DNA from 3 places in the Paenibacillus sp. BT-177 genome. Region 1 is predicted to be linked to each of the others. Evidence: riboswitches for the same ligand, from Rfam matches in the RefSeq annotation. Region 1 holds a riboswitch; each other region holds the start of a gene.
What was found. A riboswitch is a leader RNA that binds a small molecule or an ion and turns the genes downstream of it on or off. The one in region 1 is predicted to bind glycine.
Positions count from the first base shown of each region.

Region 1 (7,768 bases):
GTAAACGTTTACAATCAGGTGCTCGCTCAACATACGAACCTGTACTTCAAGCCGGACGGAAGTTATATCGGCAATCAATCTCCTGATATCCGCCTGGGCTGGAAAACCGCTGTGGATTTCCACAGGAAGCATCTACTCGCCAATGCAGATGGCTGGACTCCTGAATGGAATGCTTCGGTCAATAACGGCAAAATCGCCTCGTTCGTAGGGGCAATCTGGATGAAGCAAGTTCTCACAGAAGCCGCACCGGATACAGCGGGCAAATGGAGAGTCGCCCGGGCTCCTGGAGGAGACGGCAATCTGGGAGGGTCTTTCATCTCTATCCTCAAATCCAGCCAACACCCCAAAGAAGCCTTTGAAGTTCTGACCTGGCTGCAAAACCCGGAACACCAACTGGAAGCCTACCATAAAATCGGCCTGTTCCCATCCACTCCCGGCGTCTATGACGATCCAGTCATGGAGACACCCGAGCCTTTCTTTGGTGGTCAGGCCACTGGCCTCATTTTTGCTGCCTCCGCACGTCATGTGAAAAATAGCTATTTCGGCGAGCGCTATCCTGTCATCCATGGCATTGTGACCCGTCGTCTTGCCAATGTGGCCAAACAAAATGCCGATCCCGACTCATTATGGACGGAAACAATGCAACGAATTGAACGGGAATTACAGCGGTAAAAATACAATTCAAAAAAGGCGTGTGGACAATATGCTGAGAGAAATCTGGAAGCACCGGGCCGTTTATGCTGCGATCTCGCCATTTTATCTGCTGTTTGCCATCTTTGGCTTGTTTCCGATTGGTTTTTCATTGTACCTGGCGTTTCACAAATGGGACGGGATCGGAGACATGACCTATAACGGTTGGGGTAACTTTCGTTACCTTGTGACAGACACCGAATTTTGGCAGGCTGTAGGCAATACGTTTGTGATCTGGGTGTATGCCACGATTCCAATGCTACTGCTAGCCCTTATTGTTGCCTTTCTGCTTTATGCCCCTTTTGTGAAATTGCGCACCTTATGGCGAGTTGGATTCTTCCTGCCCAATGTGACGTCTATTGTTGCTGTTGCCATCATCTTCGGCGCCTTATTTGCCAACAATTTTGGATTTCTCAACTATCTTCTGCAGCTTTTGGGGCTACCTATGATCCAATGGCTCAATGTGCCGTGGGGTATCCAAATCGCCATTTCTTCCATGGTCGTCTGGAGATGGATGGGCTACAACGCCATCATCTATCTGGCTGGACTCCAGAGTATTCCGCATGTGCTGTATGAGGCCGCCAAAATAGACGGCGCAACCGGAGCACAGGCTTTTTTCCGCATCACCATTCCCATGTTGCGTCCAGTGATTTTGTTTACGGTCATTACGTCCACCATCGGCGGTATGCAGCTCTTCACTGAGCCACAGGTTCTGGTCGGTAATGATGGCGGTTCCGGGGCAAGTGGCATGACCATCGTTTTATACCTGTACCGCGAGTCGTTCATCAACAACTATTTTGGATATGGTGCTGCCGTCGGATGGGGTATGTTTCTCATCATTGCCGTATTCTCCATCATCAATTGGAAACTCGTTCAAGGTAAAAAATAACGATGGAAGGAGCGTCACAACATGATGCAGACACGTGCAAAATCCATTGTTCTATATGCCGGGCTGTTGGTGGGGATCATCCTGTCGATGTTTCCGTTTTACTGGCTGATCGTCATGGCGACCCGTACAACCTCAGACATCTATCGTTTTCCGCCACAATTGTGGTTCGGTAGCCACTTCCTGGATAACATAACGAGAGTATTGCAGCAGATTGATTTTGCTGGAGCTTTTTTTAATACCCTTTTTGTAGCCAGTTCTGTTACCGTATTGGTGCTGTTTTTTGATTCACTGGCTGGTTTTGCATTCGCCAAGTTTGATTTTCCGGGCAAAAAGGGGCTATTCGTCATACTGCTTGCAACAATGATGGTCCCTTCACAACTTTCGCTCGTCCCTTCCTTTGTCATGATGGCTTCCTTTGGATGGGTAGGTACGTTCAAAGCGCTCATCATCCCAGGTATGGTAAATGCTTTCGGCATTTTCTGGATCCGCCAGTATGCAGAAGAATCCATTCCCAAAGAGCTGCTGGATGCGGGGCGTATGGACGGGTGCAGCTTTTTTCGGCTGTACTGGAATGTAGCACTACCGATTTTAAGACCTGCGTTCGCTTTTCTCGGCGCATTTACCTTTATAGGAGCTTGGAATGATTACTTATGGCCGTTAATCGTTTTAACGGATGAGCGCAAATTCACCCTCCAGATTGCATTGTCGCAGTTGAACGGGATTTACAATACGGATTATGCGATGGTCATTGCTGGCACCCTGCTGGCTGTACTTCCTCTTATTATTTTGTTTCTTTTTATCAGCCGCCAATTTATTTCCGATCTTGCCGCTGGAGCGATCAAAGATTAGCCTTCACTTGATTCCCCTTATTCTTTTCATGTATAATTGTTAATCGTCATTTCAAATAGCTTACATGGCCAAGTCAGATATTAACGAGCTAGTCAAGATAAGAGATTACAATTTGAACATGAACTATGAACTGAGGGGAACCTTCCAGATGAACAAATTCACATATTATAATCCCACCAAATTAATTTTTGGAGAAAATCAAATTGAACAATTGCAGCAAGAGCTGTTGAATTACGGCAAAAACATTTTGCTGGTATATGGAGGCGGAAGTGTCAAGCGAAATGGTTTGTATGAACAGGTATTAAACGCGTTAGAGCCTCTGTACCTCAACATTCATGAATTGGCGGGCGTTGAACCCAATCCGCGCTTGTCTACCGTTAAGAGGGGCATCGAGATTTGCCGAAATGAAAAAATAGACTTCCTGCTTGCAGTTGGCGGCGGAAGCGTTATTGATTGCACCAAAGCCATCGCAGCAGGGGCTGAATATGACGGCGATGTGTGGGATATTATCAACAAAAAACATATGCCAACCCAGGCTTTGCCCTTCGGTTCCATCCTTACACTCGCCGCCACGGGTTCGGAAATGAATCCGGATTCTGTCATCACCAGCTGGGAAACGAACGAGAAATACGTGTGGGGCAGCGCGGTGACGCATCCTAAATTCTCCATCTTGGACCCGAAAAACACCTTTTCTGTGCCACGTGATCAGACGGTTTATGGCATGGTGGATATGATGAGCCACGTCTTTGAACAGTACTTTCACAATGTTAAAAATACACCGCTGCAAGATCGTATGTGCTTTTCCGTGCTGCAAACCGTGATTGAGGCGGCACCTAAGCTGCTGGTGGATTTGCACAACTATGAGCATCGCGAAACGATATTATATGCTGGGACGATTGCCCTGAACGGTACGCTGCAAATGGGCTACTTCGGGGATTGGGCTTCGCATACCATTGAACATGCACTATCTGCTGTATATGATATTCCTCATGCTGGCGGTCTAGCGATTCTGTTTCCCAACTGGATGAGACATACAGTGGATCAGGATGCTGCACGCATGAAGCGGCTGATGCTCAGTATGTTCGACTTGGACACTGTAGGTAAAACTGACAGAGAAATTGCCTTGGAAGGTATTGACCGTCTAAGTGCGTTCTGGACAAGTCTTGGTGCCCCTTCTACCCTGGCCGATTACAACATTAATGATGAACAATTGGAAAACATCGCAAGCATTGCGGCCCGTGAAATGGAGCACGGAGGTTTCGGTAATTATCAAAAGCTGAAACAGGAAGATATTTTAGCTATTTTGCGTGCATCGTTATAACAATTAAAAGGGAGTGTCCTCAAGCCTGTGATGGCTGAGAGCACTCCCTTTTATTATTTATGAATTGATCGTTTGTCCTTTTTCTTCTACTTGAATAGCCGCCCCTACATTGGCACCTGCAAGAATGCCCTTTTTCTTATTAGGGTACAAAGAGTTCATATAGGTTCGGGTTTCTGCAACGACAATGCCTGACAAGCCGAGCAGTGCAATCAGGTTCGGAAAAGCCATCATTGCGTTAAAAATATCTGCCAGCAGCCAAATCGCATCCAATTTAATGAACGCGCCCCCGCCAACCAGTACAATGAACAAATAACGATAAGGCTTGATCCACTTGACCCCAAGCAAATATTCAACACAGCGTTCTCCGTAATAGTTCCAGCCGAGCATGGTGGTGAATGCGAACATAATCAGGATGATGGTGAGCAGTTCTGCTCCCAGCGGAAATGCACTGGAAAATGCTTGCTGAGTCATCAAGCCTGCATCGGTAGGCCCGCTCCACACCCCGCTAACCAGTAACGTCAACCCGGTCATCACACAAATAACCATCGTATCAATAAATACGCCTGTCATGGAAATCAGCCCTTGTTCTGCAGGCCATTTGGTTTTGGCAGCTGCGGCTGCAATCGGTGCGCTCCCCAATCCAGCTTCGTTGGCAAAAATACCTCTGGCTACCCCACTGCGCATGGCCAGCATAATCGTAGCTCCTGCAAATCCGCCGGTTGCCGATGTAGTTGAAAATGCCGAATGAAGCACAAGCGCAATTGCGGCAGGAAGTTGGTCAGCAAATCGAATCAGTACAATGATACAAATTAATACATACAGGCCTGTTTTAAAAGGAACGACCTTCGTCGATACCTTGGCAATGCTTTTGAGTCCACCAATGGTCACAAGACCTGTAAGGACAGCAATTGTCAGCGCCGTTACAATCGGCGGAACGCCAAAACTGTTTTCAGTCGAAGATACAATCGCCTTGACCTGAGGGAATGTTCCAATTCCGAACAACGCTACCAGCATCCCTGAAAAAGCAAACAGCATCGCCAACGGTTTAAAACGGCGTCCCAGGCCTTTTTCAATATAATACATCGGGCCGCCGGAAAATTGTCCATTCCGATCCTTCACCCGGTATTTTACCGCAAGTACACCTTCCGCATATTTCGTCGCCATCCCAAAGAAGGCTGCAACGACCATCCAGAACAAGGCACCCGGCCCGCCCAGCTTAATGGCTGTCGCTACACCGACAATACTTCCTGTACCGACGGTAGCCGCCAATGCCGTACTCAAAGCCGCAAAACTACTTACATCCCCGCTACCTTCATTCGGGGCCTTACCGATGAGCTTGATCGCGAGGGGCAGGCGGAATACCTGCAACATTTTTAGACGTATGGTCAGCCATAACCCCGTTCCCATAACAAGGATGATGAGAGGCGCCCCCCATATCCAACTGCTAATCGTTTCTAACACATGTACCAAATTCATTTCAACCCGCTCCTCCAGCATAGTAGAAAACAAAAAAGAGTCAAATCTGTTGATTCGACTCCTGGAGAGGTTAAAGGCACGAAAAAATACAACCATCTTGTGCAGGATTTCACCTCTAAAAGCTTATAAAAAGCCTAGGGCTATCCCTGTCACAGGTTATTCGCGTCTCTGTCCTTTTGCCTGAGAGTTTAAGCAGATGTGATCTGCGGTGCACCTTCGGCGCCCAATTAAGGGTCTCTCCAGAGTTCTGTCCGTTTACGGTCCCTGCTCGTTGCTGTAAATCAGCCTAAGCACCTGAGAGTTTTGCCCCTTCGGTTGGAACTTTCATTCCATCTCCCGCAAACATCAACCAGACATATGAAATTTTTATTCATTATACAGAAAAATTTCAGCTTATTACAAGTGAAAAATTTGTGAAGCCCTCGGAAAGAATCAATAGAGTGTCTATACAAAAAGCGGGTACAGCAGATTGCATCCTGAGGATTTTCTCTGCTGTACCCGCCAAAACGATATGGAATTATAATTCTTCACCGTTGGTTGCTATCACATTTTTATACCAGTTAAATGAGTCCTTTTTGGAGCGTTGAAGCGTTCCGTTACCGTCATCATCCAGATCAACGTAAATAAATCCGTAGCGCTTGGACATTTCGGACGTAGACATGCTCACAAGGTCGATAGGTCCCCAGCTGGTGTAACCAATCAGATCAACACCGTCAGCAATCGCTTCCTTCATTTGGGCAATATGCTGACGCAAGTAATCAATGCGATACGTGTCATGCACAGAGCCGTCTTCTTCTACCTTATCATACGCACCCAGGCCATTTTCCACGATGAACAGTGGCTTTTGATAGCGATCATAAAACGTATTCAGTGTAACACGCAGGCCGATCGGATCGATCTGCCATCCCCAGTCGGAGGACTGCAAATACGGATTTTTCACACCGCCTATCAGGTTCCCTGCTGCCTTTTCGCCTTCTGGCCCTGCCGATACGGTCAAGGTCATATAGTAACTAAATGAGATAAAATCGACCGTGTTATTTTTCAAAATTTCGGCATCGCCGGGTTCTGTCTGGATCACAATATTATTTTCTTCAAAATAGCGGTTCATATAGTTGGGATATTCCCCACTAGCATGCACATCCGTAAAGAACAGGTTCATTTGATTTTCATGCTGTGCTTTCAGGATATCTTCTGGGTTACACGTATGTGGGTAGCTTTCAATGCGGGCCAGCATACAGCCGATCTGAGCGCCCGGAATGATCTCATGTCCCCGTTTGGTCGCCAATGCACTTGCTACAAATTGATGGTGCAATGCTTGATATATCGCTTGTTGCTTGTTTTCTACACGGTCAATAACCACACCGCCGCCTGTAAACGGGCTCATAGTCATGACATTAATTTCGTTAAAGGTCAGCCAGTATTTTACTTTATCCTTATAGCGTGTAAATACCGTTTCGGCATATTTTACGTAATGATCCACGACTTCGCGTCCCAACCAGCCATTATATTTCTGTGTCAAACCTAGCGGTGTTTCATAATGCGACAGTGTTACCAAAGGCTCAATACCATACTTGCGCAGCTCATCGAATACATTGTCGTAGAATTGCAATCCTGCTTCATTCGGCTCGGCATCATATCCATTCGGGAAAATCCGCGACCAGTGGATGGACATCCGGAATACTTTAAAGCCCATTTCTGCAAACAAGGCAATATCTTCTTTGTAGTGGTGGTAAAAGTCCACACCTTCACGCTTTGGAAAACGGGCGTTTACCTTCCCTGCCAAGATGTCCTCCAGTCGTTCGGACGAAATTTCTATAGCATGATCGTTCTTACGTTCTGATTTAGGTACATAGGCTATCATGTCTGCGCTGGACAGACCTTTTCCATCTACGTCAAAAGCACCTTCCAATTGGTTGGCTGCAGTTGCCCCGCCCCAGAGGAAGTTTTTCGGGAATCCTTTTAGCGTCTTCGTCATGGTATGAAAACCTCTTTCCTTAATTTAATGTTTTCACTTTAGTCAGTAACCCGTCAGGTGCTGCAATGCGAATCCATAACTAACGGTAACCGTTCTCCTTTGAAATGCATCGACAGATGCTTTAAAATAGACGTAATGCCCTCATAAGCATCCTAATTGTTGTAACGCGTTTCATGTCAAGTATTTTTTTCTTAGGTGAGGAGAAGCATCATGTCGAATCTTGATCAAATTGCAAAACTGGCGGGCTTTTCCAAAGCTACGGTATCCAGAGTGTTAAATCAGTCCCCCCATGTAAGCCACGAAACCAGAACTAAAATTTTGAAAATCATGCAGGAATTGGATTATGTTCCTAATCGGAATGCGATTTCTTTATCCAAGGGCCAAACGCTTCAGATTGGTATCATCACATCAACTATTAATGAAATTGTTCTGGCATTTCTGGACAGCTTTGTAGAAATCGCAGGACAATATGAATTTCAAACCATTATTTATACTTCGGGAGAAGACAAAAAGAAAGAGCTTCAAGCTTTCGAGGATTTAAAAAGAAAAAGAGTCGATGCGCTGGTTA
Region 1 covers NZ_JAOYTP010000005.1:58,972-66,739, forward strand. Annotated here, with positions in the region: gene OIU26_RS16515 (ABC transporter substrate-binding protein) at 1-672, shown strand, start outside; gene OIU26_RS16520 (carbohydrate ABC transporter permease) at 704-1,579, shown strand; gene OIU26_RS16525 (carbohydrate ABC transporter permease) at 1,601-2,428, shown strand; gene OIU26_RS16530 (iron-containing alcohol dehydrogenase) at 2,577-3,749, shown strand; gene OIU26_RS16535 (alanine/glycine:cation symporter family protein) at 3,807-5,225, opposite strand; glycine riboswitch at 5,384-5,478, opposite strand; glycine riboswitch at 5,490-5,574, opposite strand; gene OIU26_RS16540 (glycoside hydrolase family 1 protein) at 5,743-7,200, opposite strand; gene OIU26_RS16545 (LacI family DNA-binding transcriptional regulator) at 7,411-7,768, shown strand, end outside.

Region 2 (7,768 bases), on a different contig from region 1:
CTGAACCGTGAATTTGTTAAAGGCTTTGCAACGAACATCGGTGGACGCACTTCGCACTCGGCTATTATGGCTCGTTCATTAGAAATTCCTGCTGTTGTAGGAACGAAAAATATATTGTCTCAAGCTAAAAGCGGCGATTTGATTATCGTCGATGGTCTGGATGGTCATGTATTCGTGAATCCTACCGAAGAAATCATTGCGGAATACCGCGCTAAACAGGTGGCATATGACAAGCAACGCGAAGAGTGGCGTAAGCTGCGTGGCGAAGCTACGGTTTCCGTTGATGGTGTCCATGTCGAACTGGCAGCCAATATTGGTACGCCTAACGATGTAGCTGGTGTTCTGGACAACGGTGGAGAAGGCGTTGGCTTGTACCGTACGGAATTCTTGTACATGGGACGCGACAAGCTCCCATCCGAAGATGTACAGTACACAGCTTACAAAACGGTTCTGGAAAGAATGGAAGGCAAACCGGTTGTAGTCCGTACTTTGGACATCGGTGGAGATAAAGAACTTCCTTATCTGGATCTGCCGAAAGAAATGAATCCGTTCCTCGGATTCCGTGCTATTCGTCTGTGTCTGGATCGCCAGGATATCTTCCGCACTCAATTGCGTGCTTTGTTGCGTGCAAGTGTACACGGTAACCTGCGCATTATGTTCCCAATGATTGCTACGCTGAACGAATTCCGTGAAGCTAAAGCTGTTTTGTTGGAGGAAAAAGAAAAGTTGGTAGCCGAGGGTGTATCCGTATCTGAAGAAATTCAGCTGGGCATCATGGTAGAAATTCCTTCCACAGCGGTATTGGCTGACCAATTCGCAAAAGAAGTGGATTTCTTTAGTATCGGTACTAACGATCTGATTCAATACACCATGGCAGCAGATCGTATGAACGAACGAGTTTCTTACCTGTATCAACCATATAACCCATCCATTTTGCGTCTGGTGAAAATGGTTATTGATGCCGCTCACCGTGAAGGACGTTGGGTTGGTATGTGTGGTGAAATGGCAGGAGACACCACAGCAATTCCGTTGCTGCTGGGTCTGGGACTTGATGAGTTCAGCATGAGCGCAACTTCCATTCTGCCAGCACGTAGTCAAATCTCTAAGTTGTCCCGTGCGGACATGGAGAAATTGGCTGCAAAAGCTCTGGATATGCAAACAGCTGAGCAGGTTGTTGAATTGGTTCAAAGCATCGAAGCATAAGGAAGGGTATCACATTTTTCAAAGGTTATATCTTTTTCCAACAAAAATTGCTGTATACATACAGCAGCCGGTATCTCAACAGATACCGGCTTTTTTGTATGCTTTGGATTGTTGGGTTGAATTTAATCTTAACTACATGCGCAATTCAGCACAGGTTTACGAGCTGCAGTGGTTTCATCCAGGCGCGTGACTGGAGTAGTATAGGGGGCATTGAGCACCAGCTCAGGGTTCTCCTCGGCTTCGCGCGCAATATGAATCATAGTGTCGACAAAAGCATCAAGCGTCTCTTTACTTTCTGTTTCCGTCGGCTCGATCATGATGCATTCCTCTACATTCAGCGGAAAATAAATGGTAGGTGGATGGTAACCGAAATCAAGCAACCGTTTGGCTACATCAAGCGTGCGCACTCCAAACTTCTTCAAGCCTCGTCCCGACATGACAAATTCGTGTTTACAATGCCCGGGATAAGGCAGGTCAAAATACGGAGCCAGCCGATGCATCATGTAGTTGGCATTGAGTACAGCACATTCTGACACTCGCTTCAAGCCATCAGGGCCGTAGCTACGGATATAGGCATAGGCACGGACGAGAATGCCGAAGTTGCCATAAAAGGCTTTGACCCGCCCAATAGAATCTCCCTGCTCCCGATCCCAGCGGTACCTACCCTGCGGATCACGTACGACAAGCGGCTTGGGCAGAAAGGGAATCAGTCGCTGCTTTACGCCGACGGGTCCAGCGCCCGGGCCCCCTCCACCGTGCGGAGTACTCATCGTTTTGTGCAAATTGAGATGCACCACATCAAAGCCCATATCCCCAGGGCGGGTAATCCCCATGATAGCATTGGAATTTGCGCCGTCATAGTAGAGCAGGCCACCTGCGTCATGTACAATCGCAGCAATATCAGTGATTTGCTTCTCGAACAGACCAAGCGTGTTCGGATTGGTCAGCATGAGCGCAGCGGTGTCGTTGCCTACGGCTTGACGCAGCGCATCCAGATCCACCAGCCCCTCAGGGGTGGAGGGTAGGGTGATTGTTTCGAAACCCGCGACGGTTGCACTGGCGGGGTTCGTTCCGTGCGAGGAATCCGGCACGAGCACCTTGGTACGTCGCTCGCCACGTGCTTCGTGGTACGAGCGGATCATCATCAGCCCGGTCCATTCGCCATGGGCGCCAGCAGCGGGCTGAAGCGTGACGGCATCCATGCCGGTCAACGCAGCCAGATCATTTTGGAGCGTATGCAGCAGCTCCATAGCCCCCTGGATGCTATCCTCCGGCTGATATGGGTGAATTTTAGCAAAGCCTGCGTAACGGGCAACATCCTCATTCACCTTCGGATTGTATTTCATCGTACACGAGCCAAGCGGATAAAATCCGTTGTCGACGCCGAAATTGCGCTGGGACAGGGCGGTATAATGGCGAATAACATCTACTTCGTATACCTCGGGTAATGCCGCAGGTTGGCTGCGCAGCGCATAATCCGGCAAAAGCTCTGCCACCGGGCGACGGGGAACGTCGCAATCGGGAAGGGAATAAGCGATGCGACCCGGACGGCTCAATTCAAAAATGAGCGTTTGATCGTGTTCCTTTAACAGTTCTTGTTTCTGATCCTGTCCGGTGTGTGTCATAGCAATCCCCCCAAGGTGTGTACAAATTGGTCAATCTCTTCTTTGGTTCTTTGCTCCGTCACGGCAATCAGCATGTGACCAGCAAGTTCCTCATAGTCCCGGCCCAAATCGTAGCCAGCGATAAATCCGGCAGCTAGCAGCTCGGCCTGGAGTTTGCTCATATCTGTACCCTCAGGCAGTTTAAGGGCAAACTCATTAAAGGTTGGTGCATTAAACGAGGTAGATACACCTTTCAAGCTCAGCAATTGCTCTAACGCATAACGGCTTTTATGCAAATTTAGCTCGGCTACTTCCTTGATCCCCTGTCTACCCATGACAGACAAATATACAGATGCAGATAAAGCGAGCAACGCTTGATTGGAGCAAATGTTAGACGTGGCCTTTTCGCGGCGGATATGCTGTTCCCGCGCTTGTAAGGTCAGCACGAAGCCGCGTTTGCCGTTACGGTCTGTGGTTTGGCCTACGATACGCCCAGGGATACGGCGCATATGCGCCTGGGAAACGGCGAAGTAACCGCAGGTCGGACCGCCGAGGGAGGACGAGATCCCAAGTGGCTGCGCGTCTCCTACAACAATATCCGCGCCTTGCTTACCAGGGGTCTCTAGCAAGCCTAGTGCCAGTGGATTGGCACTAACAACCATAAGCCCTTGATGCGCATGGATGAGGTCAGCCATCGGCTTCAGATTTTCCACGGCTCCGAAAAAGTTGGGATTTTGGATCAAAACAGCCGCCGTCTGTTCCGATACGGCCGTGGCTAGTACATCGACATCCGTTACGCCATCCGAACAGCCGATTTCCACAATGTCCAAATCCAATCCGCGTGCATAGGCTGCCAATACCTGACGTGCCTCTGGATGGACAGACCTTGATACGATAAGCTGTTTACGACGCGTGGCGGAAGCGGCCAATGAGCCCGCTTCCGCCAGAGCTGTAGCCCCATCGTACATGCTGGCATTAGCTACCGCCATACCTGTCAATTCGCAAATATACGACTGGAATTCAAAAATGGCTTGCAGCTCGCCCTGGCTTACTTCCGGCTGATAGGGGGTGTAGGCTGTGTAAAATTCGGAACGTGAGGTGATGTGTTGGATAACGGATGGAATATGATGATCATAAATACCTGCACCAAGAAAGCTGGCATGTGTATCTGTATTGGCGTTTCGTCCGGCCAGCTCGGTCATGTGGCGGGTTAAGGCTCTTTCGTCGAGCCGAGAGGAAAGAGGGAGTTCCCCTTGGTATCGAATAGCCTCTGGAATGTCACTGAATAAATCATCAATGGATGATACGCCCACCACACGCAGCATTTCGGTTTGGTCTTGTTCGGTCATGGGGAGATAGCGATGCTGCTTCATAGGTTCTGGCTCCTTTCGAAAAGCAAAATTTAGATAGTAAATTAGCTAATACATAGTCGTAATTGGAAAATCCAGAATTTTATTTCTGACATGATCGCTTTTTTAGAATGAAGAGGATTAAGATCAGCGTAGCCGTTTATAAAAGGGGGCTGGGACCACTTCCGCACGCAGGCGTTTACCACGAATTTCGACCTCCAGCGGTGTCGATAGGGTGCTAAAACGACTGTCCACCAGGGCCAGCCCCAGATTACGCTTCAAGGTGGGCGATTGAGTACCCGTTGTGACCTCACCGATGTGTTGACCTTCAGCGAACACCGGATAATGAGCGCGCGGGATACCGCGGTCAATCATTTCCAGCCCGATCAACTTGCGAGGAATTCCTTGTTCTTTTTGACGTTGCAGTGCTTCCCTGCCGATAAAATCTCCTTTGTTCAACTTGACGAAGAAACCTAAACCAGCCTCAAGCGGTGAAATTGTGGCAGATAACTCCTGTCCGTACAACGGTAGCCGTGCCTCGAAGCGCAGCGTATCGCGAGCACCAAGTCCAGCGGGAATCAGTCCATACGATTCACCGCAACGAAGCAAACCATCCCACACGGCGGGTGCTTCCTCAGCAGAGATATAAAATTCAAAACCGTCTTCGCCGGTATATCCAGTTCGCGAGACAAGTGCTTTTGCTCCGAACAATTGCACGTTCTCATGGAATCGGAAAGATGCCAGATTCGTAATATCTGTATCTGTCACGGCTGCGGTAATACGTGCTGCTTCCGGTCCTTGTAATGCCAGCAATGCTATCGCATCAGACACATTCTCCAGATGAACCGATGCTGGTACGTGGCGTATGAGCCAATCCCAATCTTTGTCGATGTTGGAGGCATTCACAACGAGCATGTAGCGCTCTGGTCCTTTGCAATATACAAGCAAGTCATCCACTACGCCTCCATCGGGGTAACACAGGAGTGAATATTGTGCTTGGCCCGGTTCCAAATGGCTGACATCATTTGTGGTTACCTGTTGCAAAAAAGCCTCAGCTTCTTTGCCTTCAACCAAGAACTCGCCCATATGCGATACATCGAATAAACCTGCACGTTGTCGGACGGCCTCATGCTCCTTTTGAATGCCGCTAAACTGAACGGGGAGTTCCCACCCGCCAAAGTCAATACAACGAACCCCGGGCTGCGTCCCGTAGGACGAATATAGTGGTGTTCTTCGCAAATTAGACATTTTTCCACTCCTATCCAGTGTAATCGGCTAAACAAAAAAGACAGGCTAAAAGAAACGTATAGACGGCAGTCCATACTCTTCTTTCAGCTCTGTCCTTGATACCAGAAAGTTACCCCGGTGTGAACCAGGTTTCCCCTTGGGTGATCCGCTCTTTTCACGGATGCTCTCCAGAGATGCGTCCGGCAGAGGTCCTTTTGCCTGAGAGATTCACCTGCAATGCAAGTTTACTCCTTCGGCGCTACCTTTTGGATCAACGGTATGTTACCCGGTTTTGCAGATAACAACTTGATCCGATTCGCGTGCCCAACTGTCTCACAAACGACAACAGCGATGCGAATATTTTTGGTAGTCTCTCCCTCCGCGTTCATCCGCGTTTGCAGTTGTCGAGGTATTTTCAAAAGCAATTACTATAACCCATTAATACGCAAATCCATTCAAAATGTCAATAAAAATGTCATATAAAACAATATGAAAAACATTTATTGTATAAATAAGGATATGTAAGCGTTTGTTACAAGTTATCATTTTTTATAGACTGCGCTATATTAGTTGGTATGGAGTATTTTTGTTAGTATTATTGACATGGATGTTCTTGTTGTCATAATCTTAACTTGTCTAATACAGGTGATCAAAAGCATTTTATTCATGTGGAAGTGAGGCGAAGCAGGATGAGTGAAGTGAAACAGCAACTTTGGTATACAGACGAACATGAGTGGGTTCAGCGCACAGTGGATGGGACGTTGCGGATCGGCATTACAGACTTTGCACAGCATCAATTGGGTGATATTGTTTTTGTGGAATTACCTGGGGCGGGAACAACGATTGGACAGGGGACGGAGATTGGTACAATTGAATCGGTGAAGACCGTATCCGATCTTTTTGCTCCGGTGACGGGAACCGTTTTGAAAGTAAATGAAGCTCTGGAAAGTACACCTGAGCTGGTGAATGAATCACCCTATGAAGAGGGTTGGATGATCGAAGTAGAGATGGGCAATGATGTCGAGAAAGCTCTGAGCAAGCTGCTGTCTGCGGATCAGTACGAGCAGTTGATTTCGGATGAACAATAATGAGCAATATAAGATGGAATATTAGCGCTTTATTCTAAATTTTTATATGGATATTGAATTGAATAAAAGCATCGTTAGTCCGCTCGTTTTGTGTATAAAATAGTCGCTATGATCTGACATGGCGGCTATTTTTTTGTTGTCTTTTAGAAGACGTAATTACGTCAATTTATTAGATTTAGAGGTGAGCTCCTCTATATAAGGTGCAGATTTACAGCACTGTTTTTTCGACTAATTTCTATTGTTATCGGTCATATTAAGAAGAATTATGCAGGTATAATACGTTGTCCGTTATTTTAAATTTAAATGTTGTCATCAACGTTCATGACGAAAGTACGTTTTCATTTCGTTGATGAAGAGAGCGCTGTCATTTAGTATGAATTTTAAGAAAAGGTAGTGATGCTAGTTACTCACAAGGAGGATATGAATATGAGCACAGTGGACACAAAGTCCAGTTCAAGCGGTGGCGCTCGTGTCGCCGTACAGCGTTTTGGCCGTTTTCTCAGCGGTATGGTTATGCCCAATATGGGAGCCTTTATTGCGTGGGGATTAATTACAGCACTTTTTATTCCGACCGGGTGGTTCCCGAATGAGGGGTTTGCACAACTGGTTGACCCGATGAAAAATTATTTGCTGCCGCTGTTGATCGGTTACACGGGAGGCACAATGATTCACGGACAGCGTGGAGGTGTGATCGGTGCCATTATGACGATGGGTGTCATTGTGGGGGCCGATATCCCGATGTTCCTGGGTGCGATGGTAGCTGGTCCGCTGGCTGCATGGATATTGAAGAAGTTCGATAAGGCCATTGAGGGCAAAGTCAAATCAGGTTTTGAAATGCTGGTCAATAATTTCTCGGCTGGGATTATCGGTGCCATTCTAGCACTACTAGCGCATGTGGCGATCGGCCCGGTCGTGCAAACCATCAGTCAAGTGTTGTCGACAGGGGTACAGTTCCTCGTGAACGCAGGGCTACTACCGCTTGTCAATCTCATTATTGAGCCCGGAAAAGTATTATTTCTCAACAACGCACTGAATCATGGAGTATTGAGTCCGATTGCGCTGGAGGAAGCTGCAAGAACAGGAAAATCCGTTTTGTTCATGCTTGAATCCAATCCTGGCCCGGGACTCGGTATTTTGCTGGCCTATTGCCTGTTCGGTAAAGGCTCTGCGAAGTCGTCTGCTCCTGGTGCAGTCATTATTCATTTTTTCGGCGGGATTCATGAAATTTATTTCCCTTATATTTTGATGAAGCCGATTCTGATTCTCGCTGCTATAGCAGGGGGTGTTGTGGGAACCT
Region 2 covers NZ_JAOYTP010000001.1:1,226,847-1,234,614, reverse strand. Annotated here, with positions in the region: gene ptsP (phosphoenolpyruvate--protein phosphotransferase) at 1-1,203, shown strand, start outside; gene gcvPB (aminomethyl-transferring glycine dehydrogenase subunit GcvPB) at 1,332-2,828, opposite strand; gene gcvPA (aminomethyl-transferring glycine dehydrogenase subunit GcvPA) at 2,825-4,180, opposite strand; gene gcvT (glycine cleavage system aminomethyltransferase GcvT) at 4,304-5,404, opposite strand; glycine riboswitch at 5,484-5,580, opposite strand; glycine riboswitch at 5,581-5,680, opposite strand; gene gcvH (glycine cleavage system protein GcvH) at 6,073-6,471, shown strand; gene OIU26_RS05615 (PTS mannitol transporter subunit IICB) at 6,898-7,768, shown strand, end outside.
Region 2: another riboswitch for glycine. It lies ahead of gcvT (glycine cleavage system aminomethyltransferase GcvT); the one in region 1 lies ahead of OIU26_RS16535 (alanine/glycine:cation symporter family protein).

Region 3 (7,768 bases), on a different contig from region 1:
TTGGAGCGGGTTCGGCTACAGTGACCGCTAAGTACGGAGATAAGACGGTTTCGATCAAGACAGATGTTGAAACCTCTAGATTTCTGGATTTAAGCGAGGACAAGCTCAGCTTGAATGCTAAGGAATCCAAAAAGCTCAAGCTGACCGCAACCTATGTAACAGGGACGGAAGAAGATATCACAAGTAAAGCAGAGTGGAAGTCCAGTAATGAAGATATCGCTTTTGTCAGCGGGGGAGAAGTCACAGGTTATAAAACAGGTGAGGCAACGATCACAGCTTCTTATGGCGGCAAAACAGCCACAGCTACCGTATCCGTAAACGTACCTGGTGATCTATCTTTGTCCTCTAAAACGGCAACGATAGATATTAATGAGGACTATACTGCGACTCTGACGGCTACTTATGCGGACGGGCGTAAGGAAGATGTTACAAAGGATGCAGAATGGACTTCAAGTGCGGAAGATATTGCTTCTGTGTCCAAGGGAACGATTACGGGTAAAGCGGCCGGTAAAGCGGTTATTACAGCGACCTATAACGGCAAAAAACTGACGATAAACGTACAAGTAGGCCTTGTAGACCGTCTGGAAACAGACTCGCGCGTAATTGCACTCGGTGCTCAGGAAACGAAGCAGCTGAAAGTATCAGGCGTTAAGAGTGGCGGTACAAAAACAGACGTAACCAAGGACGCCACTTGGACTACTAGCAATGTAAAAGTAGTTGAAGTTAGCGAAGGTTTGATCAAAGCTAATGCTAGCGGTAAGGCAACGATCACTGCTTCATATGGCAAGCAAACCATTACATTTACGGTAGAAGTAGACGTAGCACAAAAGATTGAAGCGGATGCCATTGCGTTATCACTGAAATCCGGGGATCAAAAAACGATTGCGATTGTGGTTAAATCCAGTGATGGTAAAGAAAAGGATGTTACAACCCAAGCTGAATGGAAAACGTCCAACTACAGGGTAGCCACCGTCAAAAAAGGTCAGGTTACCGCGATCAGCTACGGTAAAGCTAACATTCAGGCGAAGTTCGGCGGTAAGGTGATCAGCGTGCCTGTTGATGTTGATACGCTTAAATATCTGCAAACGGACGAAGTCGCCTTGACTTTGAAGGCAGGGCAGCTGGCTAAGGTTACGGCTACAGCCACGTATAAGGATGAGTCGGAGAAGGATGTCTCCAAGCCGGCTGTCTGGTCCTCGTCCAGAATTATTGTTGCGACGGTCAAAGACGGTAACATTAAAGCACAGGGCAAAGGCAAAGCTGTAATTACCGTGAAATATGCAGGTAAAATGACGAAGGTACAGGTAACTGTCCAGTAATCTGTAATCAATTGAAAAGAAAAGGAGCAAGCATGCGTCTAGGGACGACATGCTTGCTCTTTTTTTAAGGACGAATTCTCTTTCCCTTAATGTGTGGGAGAGATATTCGTTTTGTTTTGTAGAGGAAAAGTAGTTGGTTTAGAGCTTAGAAGCTACGACTTATCTTTCTTGGCCAGTGTGTTGCGTGTAAGGGATTCGGTCAAACGCTTGCCAGTCGGTGTCTGGGCCAAGCCGCCTTTGGCGGTCTCGCGGTGCTTTGACGGCATTGCGCTGCCGACTTCAAGCATCACGTCAATGACTTCGTCAGACGGAATGGCGCTGCGCACACCCGCCAAAGCCATATCCGCTGCGGCAAGTGCGGTCACGGCTCCCAGCCCGTTGCGCACGATACACGGAATCTCGACGAGTCCGGCGACGGGGTCGCATATCAGGCCGAGCGTGTTCTTGAGCGCTAGGCCTACGGCGTGAACGGCCTGCTCAGGTGTGCCACCGCGTAGCTCGACCATAGCGCCAGCGGCCATCCCGATGGCTGAACCAATCTCAGCCTGACAGCCTCCCTCCGCGCCGGAAATGAAGGAATTGTTGGCGATGACGTAGCCAATGGCTCCGGCTGCGAACAAGCCGTGCACCATATGCTCATCATCCCAGCCGAACCGCTCCTGCGCACTAATGAACACACCGGGGATGACTCCGCATGAACCTGCAGTGGGCGTGGCGACAATGCGCCCCATGGACGCATTAACCTCCGACACGGAGAGCGCATAAGCCATGGCGAGCGCGGAGGCATCGCCGGAGCAGGTTTCCCCTGTCCGCAGATATTCGGCTAAGCGCTTGCCGTCGCCGCCCGTTAATCCACTGCGGGATACGGTGTCTTGCGTCTGACCACGATGAACGGCCTCCTTCATGACTTCATAATAATCAGACATTTGGCGGAAAATTTCTTCTTCCGTTGTATTCGTCTCTTGTACCTGCTCTTGAATCATCAGGCGGCCAATCGTGGTGGATTCCTCCGCGCATATAGCGCTGATTTCATGCAGATGGCTAAATCGCATCAGATTCAGCTCCTTTTTTCAAATTAATCGTTTTAATTTCGTACATATGTGGTAAGGATCGTAGTTTTGCGATTAATTCAGCCGTAGGAGGACTGTCCGTTTCGATGGCTGTAAGTGCTTCTCCATCCCGACCTTTGCGATCCACGTGCATATAGGCAATGTTAATGTCAGCAGCGCCGAGCGCTGAAGTCACCGCACCTAATGTACCGGGCTTATCCGAGTGAAGAAGCACCAACGTAGACAGCTCTCCGGTCAGGTTGACTCGGAATTCGTTGAGCTGCTGGACATGGATGCTGCCACCGCCGATGGAGGAACCCAGCAGTGTACGCTGATCCTCACCCTTCCACAGCTCAAAACGGACGGTGTTCGGATGGGGGGCGGGTAGTCCGCTGACGGCAAATTCCACGGTCATCCCGGCCTGCTCCGCCCATTGCTCGGCATCTGGAATTCGGTGGTCGTCTGTATCGTAATTGAGCAGTCCTGCGATGAGCGCTAGGTCTGTACCGTGTCCTTTGTATGTGTCGGCGAAAGAGCCGTACAGTGTCATGCGGGCACGGTCAGGCTGCGTCCCGAGCCAGTGACGGGCAACGCGTGCAAGCCGCACCGCGCCTGCAGTGTGTGAACTGGAAGGTCCGGTCATGGCCGGACCGATAATGGAAAATACATCTTTGAAACGCATGGTGTGGCCCCCTGTATGTTCTAGTACCATAGTATATGGTATTTCCGCGTTTTTGCGCGGCTATGACGGTTCCTAATGCTGACGTACAATGTGAGCGCAAAAAAGGACAGGATAAGGAAGTTTCCCTTATCTCTGTCCTCGTTACCTGAGAGTTTCGTGCGGTGTCCTTACCGCCTTACCCCTTGGGTGGCTTGCGCTCTCTCCAGAGTTGCGTCAGATGACGATACATGGACCTGAGAGATTATCCGCCAGCCGGGTGTTGGCGTCTTGCTCCTTCGGTGCCGCCAGCGTGTAAGCCCCTGGACAGACTCTCCCGTCATCTTCATTCGCGTATACCGTTCTACATATCTTTCTTAGCGTAATGTATGCCGTGCTCGGTGTCAATCGCAGGGTTCAATTTTTACATAAACAGGCGAGTTTCCAATAAAAAAGATTAAAATTTACATAATTATGGATGAAATCAGGAAGGAATTAGAAGATTGATAGCTAATCTGATAGAGGACAAGCACATTTATGGAATTATAGGAGGGATATTGACGTATGGTAAAAGGCTTGCGGTTCACAGGTTCACGCTTGAAAGGGGTGCTGCATCTGGCAGCGATCGTATCGCTGCTGATCGGGATCTTCGTTCCATTCGGTCAGGTCAAAGCGGAGGGAGCACTGACAGTAGCCGAGGCACTCCAGCGCCAAGGCAGTGGAGGCACAGTGACGGTGGAAGGTTACATCGTCGGACATGCTACCGGATCGAAAACGGCTAATTTTTCTTCTCCGTTTGCGAATGATTTTAACGTACTGATTGCCGACCAGGCCAATGAACGTAGCACGTCTAATCTATTGGATGTACAGCTGACATCAGCGTACAGAGGGCAATTTGGGCTAACAGGCCATCCTGAGCTGATTGGCAGCAAAATCCGTGTGACGGGTACACTTGGCACCTACAATAATTTTGGTGGAGTGAAAAGTCCAAGCACTGTTGAACTGGTGAACGGAAGCGAGCCGGGGGAACCAGGTGAACCTGGCGAACCTGAACCTGGAAACCCGGGTCAACCCGGTACTACACTGCCGGATGGCAACGGCAAAAAGGTGCTGTTCGATAATACGCACGCACAGACGGCTGGGGCAGCAGATTGGGTCATTGAAGGCGCCTTCTCCGACTTTGCCAATGGATTGCGTAATGTAGGTTTTACAGTGGACCAACTGAACCGTCCCATTCCTTTTACTTATGGAGAACAGGCCATAACCTATGATAAGCTGCGCCAATATGATGTGTTCATCATCGGTGAAGCGAATGTTGCTTTTAAGGCATCCGAGCAGGCTGCCCTGCTGCAATATGTGAATAACGGGGGAAGTGTTTTCTTCATCTCCGACCACTATAATGCGGACCGTAACAAAAACCGTTGGGATTCCTCTGAGGTTATGAATGGCTACCGTCGTGGAGCCTATACTAATCCGGCCAAAGGGATGACTACAGAAGAAGCAGCATCACCGGCGATGCAGGGGTTAACTAGCTCCGATTGGCTGGCGACCAACTTTGGTGTTCGTTTCCGTTACAATGCGCTTGGCGACGTGAATGCTACGGACATTGTAGCCGCAGATCAATCCTTCGGCATTACCAAGGGTGTACGCTCGATTGCCATGCATGCGGGATCTACGCTGGCTATTATTGATCCTACCAAAGCCAAAGGAATTGCCTATATCCCTACAGGTACGAAAAAATGGGGTAATGCTGTAGACCATGGTGTCTATAACGGTGGAGGCCGTGCGGAAGGGCCTTATGCTGCGATCTCCAAGGTGGGTCAAGGCAAGGCAGCATTTATCGGTGATTCTTCCCCTGTAGAAGATGCTACACCGAAATATGCGCGTGAAGAAAACGGACAGTCGAAAAAGACATATGATGGTTTCAAGGAAGTGGACGATGCCACCTTCCTGGTGCAAACGGTCCAGTGGCTTGCGTGGAAGCAGGACTACACCAAATTATCCGATGTGGCAGGTTTAACGCTGGATCAACCGACGAAGCTTCTGCCGTTTGAGGAGCCTGCGGCTTCCACAGAACCGCAACCCGAGCCTTGGTCTGCTCCAGCAGCAGGCTACAAATGGTACGATCCAAAAACGTTCAAGTCGGGCTCTTATGGAGCGGCTTCGTAATAAACGTAAAGAATTCAGTGTGAGCGGTTGGGTGCTAGTTTGCCGTTTGATCCTCTGTAGGGGATCAAACGGCTTTTTTGTGATGAAAATTAACCTGTGGTTGGTTATTTGATTACATTTTGTGCCAGGAAAGTCGCGCTACTGCTGGATCATTGATTTTTTAAATGATGTTGATAGCATAATCTTAATTGATATATCCATATACTGGTGATAGGATGTATTCAAATTATTCCGACAAAAACGGTATGTAATGTTCATGAGAGGTTTTAAACATCAAACATGGTGAGAATAAGCGGGACAAGACCATGGAGAATGGAGGAAGCGCGCATTGAATATCAAACCTGTGTTGGAGATTAAGGGATTATCCGTATCTTTTCGCATCAAGGATCAATATCACCCCGCAGTCGACCATCTGGATCTGACGGTCAATCCCAATGAAGTGCTGGCTGTAGTCGGAGAATCCGGTTGTGGCAAAAGCGCGCTGGCACTTTCGATCCCACAACTGCATGACATGGAGCGAACACGTGTCGAAGGAAAGGTTCTTTTTAAAGGCACGGATCTGATCCGTCTCTCCTCAGGGCAAATGAATAAAATCCGCGGAGCGGGCATTGGCATGATCTTTCAGGACCCGCTGACAGCACTTAACCCGTTAATGTGCATTGGTAAGCAGATCGAGGAAAATCTCGATTATCATACGTCCCTATCTACGAAGCAAAAAAGGGAACGTGTACTGGAGCTACTGGAAAGCGTGGATATACCCAACCCCGTACGTGTGTATGAACAGTATCCGCATGAACTTTCAGGAGGGATGCGCCAGCGTGTGATGATCGCGATTGCCATAGCTTGCCGACCCTCTCTTATTATTGCAGATGAGCCGACGACTGCGCTCGATGTAACCATTCAATCGCAAATTCTTGACTTGCTCAAACAGCTTCAACAGGAGACCGGAAGCGGAATTATTCTGATTACGCACGATCTTGGCGTTGTGGCCGAAGTAGCCGACCGTGTGGTGGTCATGTATGCCGGAGAAATCGTGGAGAGCGCTGATGTTTTTGAATTATTTCGGCATCCACAGCATCCGTATACGCGTTCCTTGCTAGCCTCCATGCCGGGATCGCATACCAAGGGAGAACCGCTGCATGTCATCGGTGGTATTGTTCCCTCCTTGCAAGATATTCCTCGCAATAGCTGTCGCTTTGCTTCGCGTATTCCTTGGATTCAGCAGAGAATGCATGAAGACCATCCCCGATTAAGTGAAATTTCTCCCGGCCATTGGGTCCGCTGTACATGTTACCAACATTTTCATTTTGAAGATGAGACAAAGGGAGAGGCTGCTCATGGCACTACTAGAGATAAATGATTTGAAGGTTCATTATCCGGTGCGCGGCGGTTTTTTCCAGCGTGTCGTTGATCAGGTAAAAGCAGTGGATGGCGTGTCGATCAGCATAGAGGCAGGCCAAACATACGGGCTAGTAGGAGAATCCGGCTGTGGAAAGACGACGACAGGAAGAACGATTATCGGCCTGAATAAGCTGACGAGCGGACAGATTCTTTTTAATGGCAAGGATCTTACGGCTCTGAGTCGTAATAACCGCCATCCGCTGCGTAGAGACATTCAGATGATTTTTCAGGACCCCTATTCTTCGCTTAACCCGCGCAAGCGCATATTGGATGTCATTGCTGAACCACTGCGAAACTTTGAAAGGCTGAGTAATGAGGAAGAACGGCGGAAAGTACAGATGCTGCTGGAAAAGGTTGGCTTGAACGCTGATGCGGCCTACAAATATCCGCATGAATTTTCCGGGGGACAGCGGCAAAGGATCGGGATTGCGCGTGCGCTGACATTAAACCCAAAACTGATTATTGCAGATGAGCCCGTATCAGCGCTTGACGTTTCTGTGCAGGCACAGGTGCTTAATTTTATGAAGGATGTGCAGCGGGAGTTCAAATTGACGTATTTGTTCATTAGTCATGACCTGGGGATTATCCGCCATATGTGCGACCAAATCGGCATCATGTACCGAGGTCGCTTAGTGGAACAGGGGAGCGAGCAAGATATTTATGAGCGTCCACAGCATTTGTATACCCAGCGGCTTATTGCCACCATTCCCAGTATCGATCCTGCGAAACGGCTGGATAATGCTCAAAAAAGGCAAAAGCTTTTATCCTCTTACAAGTCAGAGCTGCCCAAACATCTAGACGCGAGTGGAAAGCCGTTTGCACTAAAGTCAGTAAGTTCATCCCATCAAGTCGCGCTACCATAAGGGGGGACAGAATATGTGGAAATTTACAATGCGCCGGCTGCTGGTTATGATCCCTCAACTTTTTGCACTGAGTGTGCTTATATTTTTCCTAGCTAAGGCTATGCCAGGGGATGCCCTGACAGGGCTCATCACTTCAACTCCCAATCTAAATCCGGCTGCACTGGAAGAACAGCGGCAAAGACTGGGATTGAATGACCCGGTGTGGGTGCAGTATGGGAACTGGCTCGTCCAGCTTGCTCATGGGGATCTGGGCAAATCTTATGTACATAAAATTAGCGTTACCGATTTGATTGGCAGTCGTTTGGGGAA
Region 3 covers NZ_JAOYTP010000011.1:13,388-21,155, forward strand. Annotated here, with positions in the region: gene OIU26_RS22620 (Ig-like domain-containing protein) at 1-1,319, shown strand, start outside; gene sdaAA (L-serine ammonia-lyase, iron-sulfur-dependent, subunit alpha) at 1,472-2,371, opposite strand; gene sdaAB (L-serine ammonia-lyase, iron-sulfur-dependent subunit beta) at 2,361-3,050, opposite strand; glycine riboswitch at 3,262-3,376, opposite strand; gene OIU26_RS22635 (ThuA domain-containing protein) at 3,591-5,195, shown strand; gene OIU26_RS22640 (ABC transporter ATP-binding protein) at 5,524-6,555, shown strand; gene OIU26_RS22645 (ATP-binding cassette domain-containing protein) at 6,533-7,459, shown strand; gene opp4B (oligopeptide ABC transporter permease) at 7,473-7,768, shown strand, end outside.
Region 3: another riboswitch for glycine. It lies ahead of sdaAB (L-serine ammonia-lyase, iron-sulfur-dependent subunit beta); the one in region 1 lies ahead of OIU26_RS16535 (alanine/glycine:cation symporter family protein).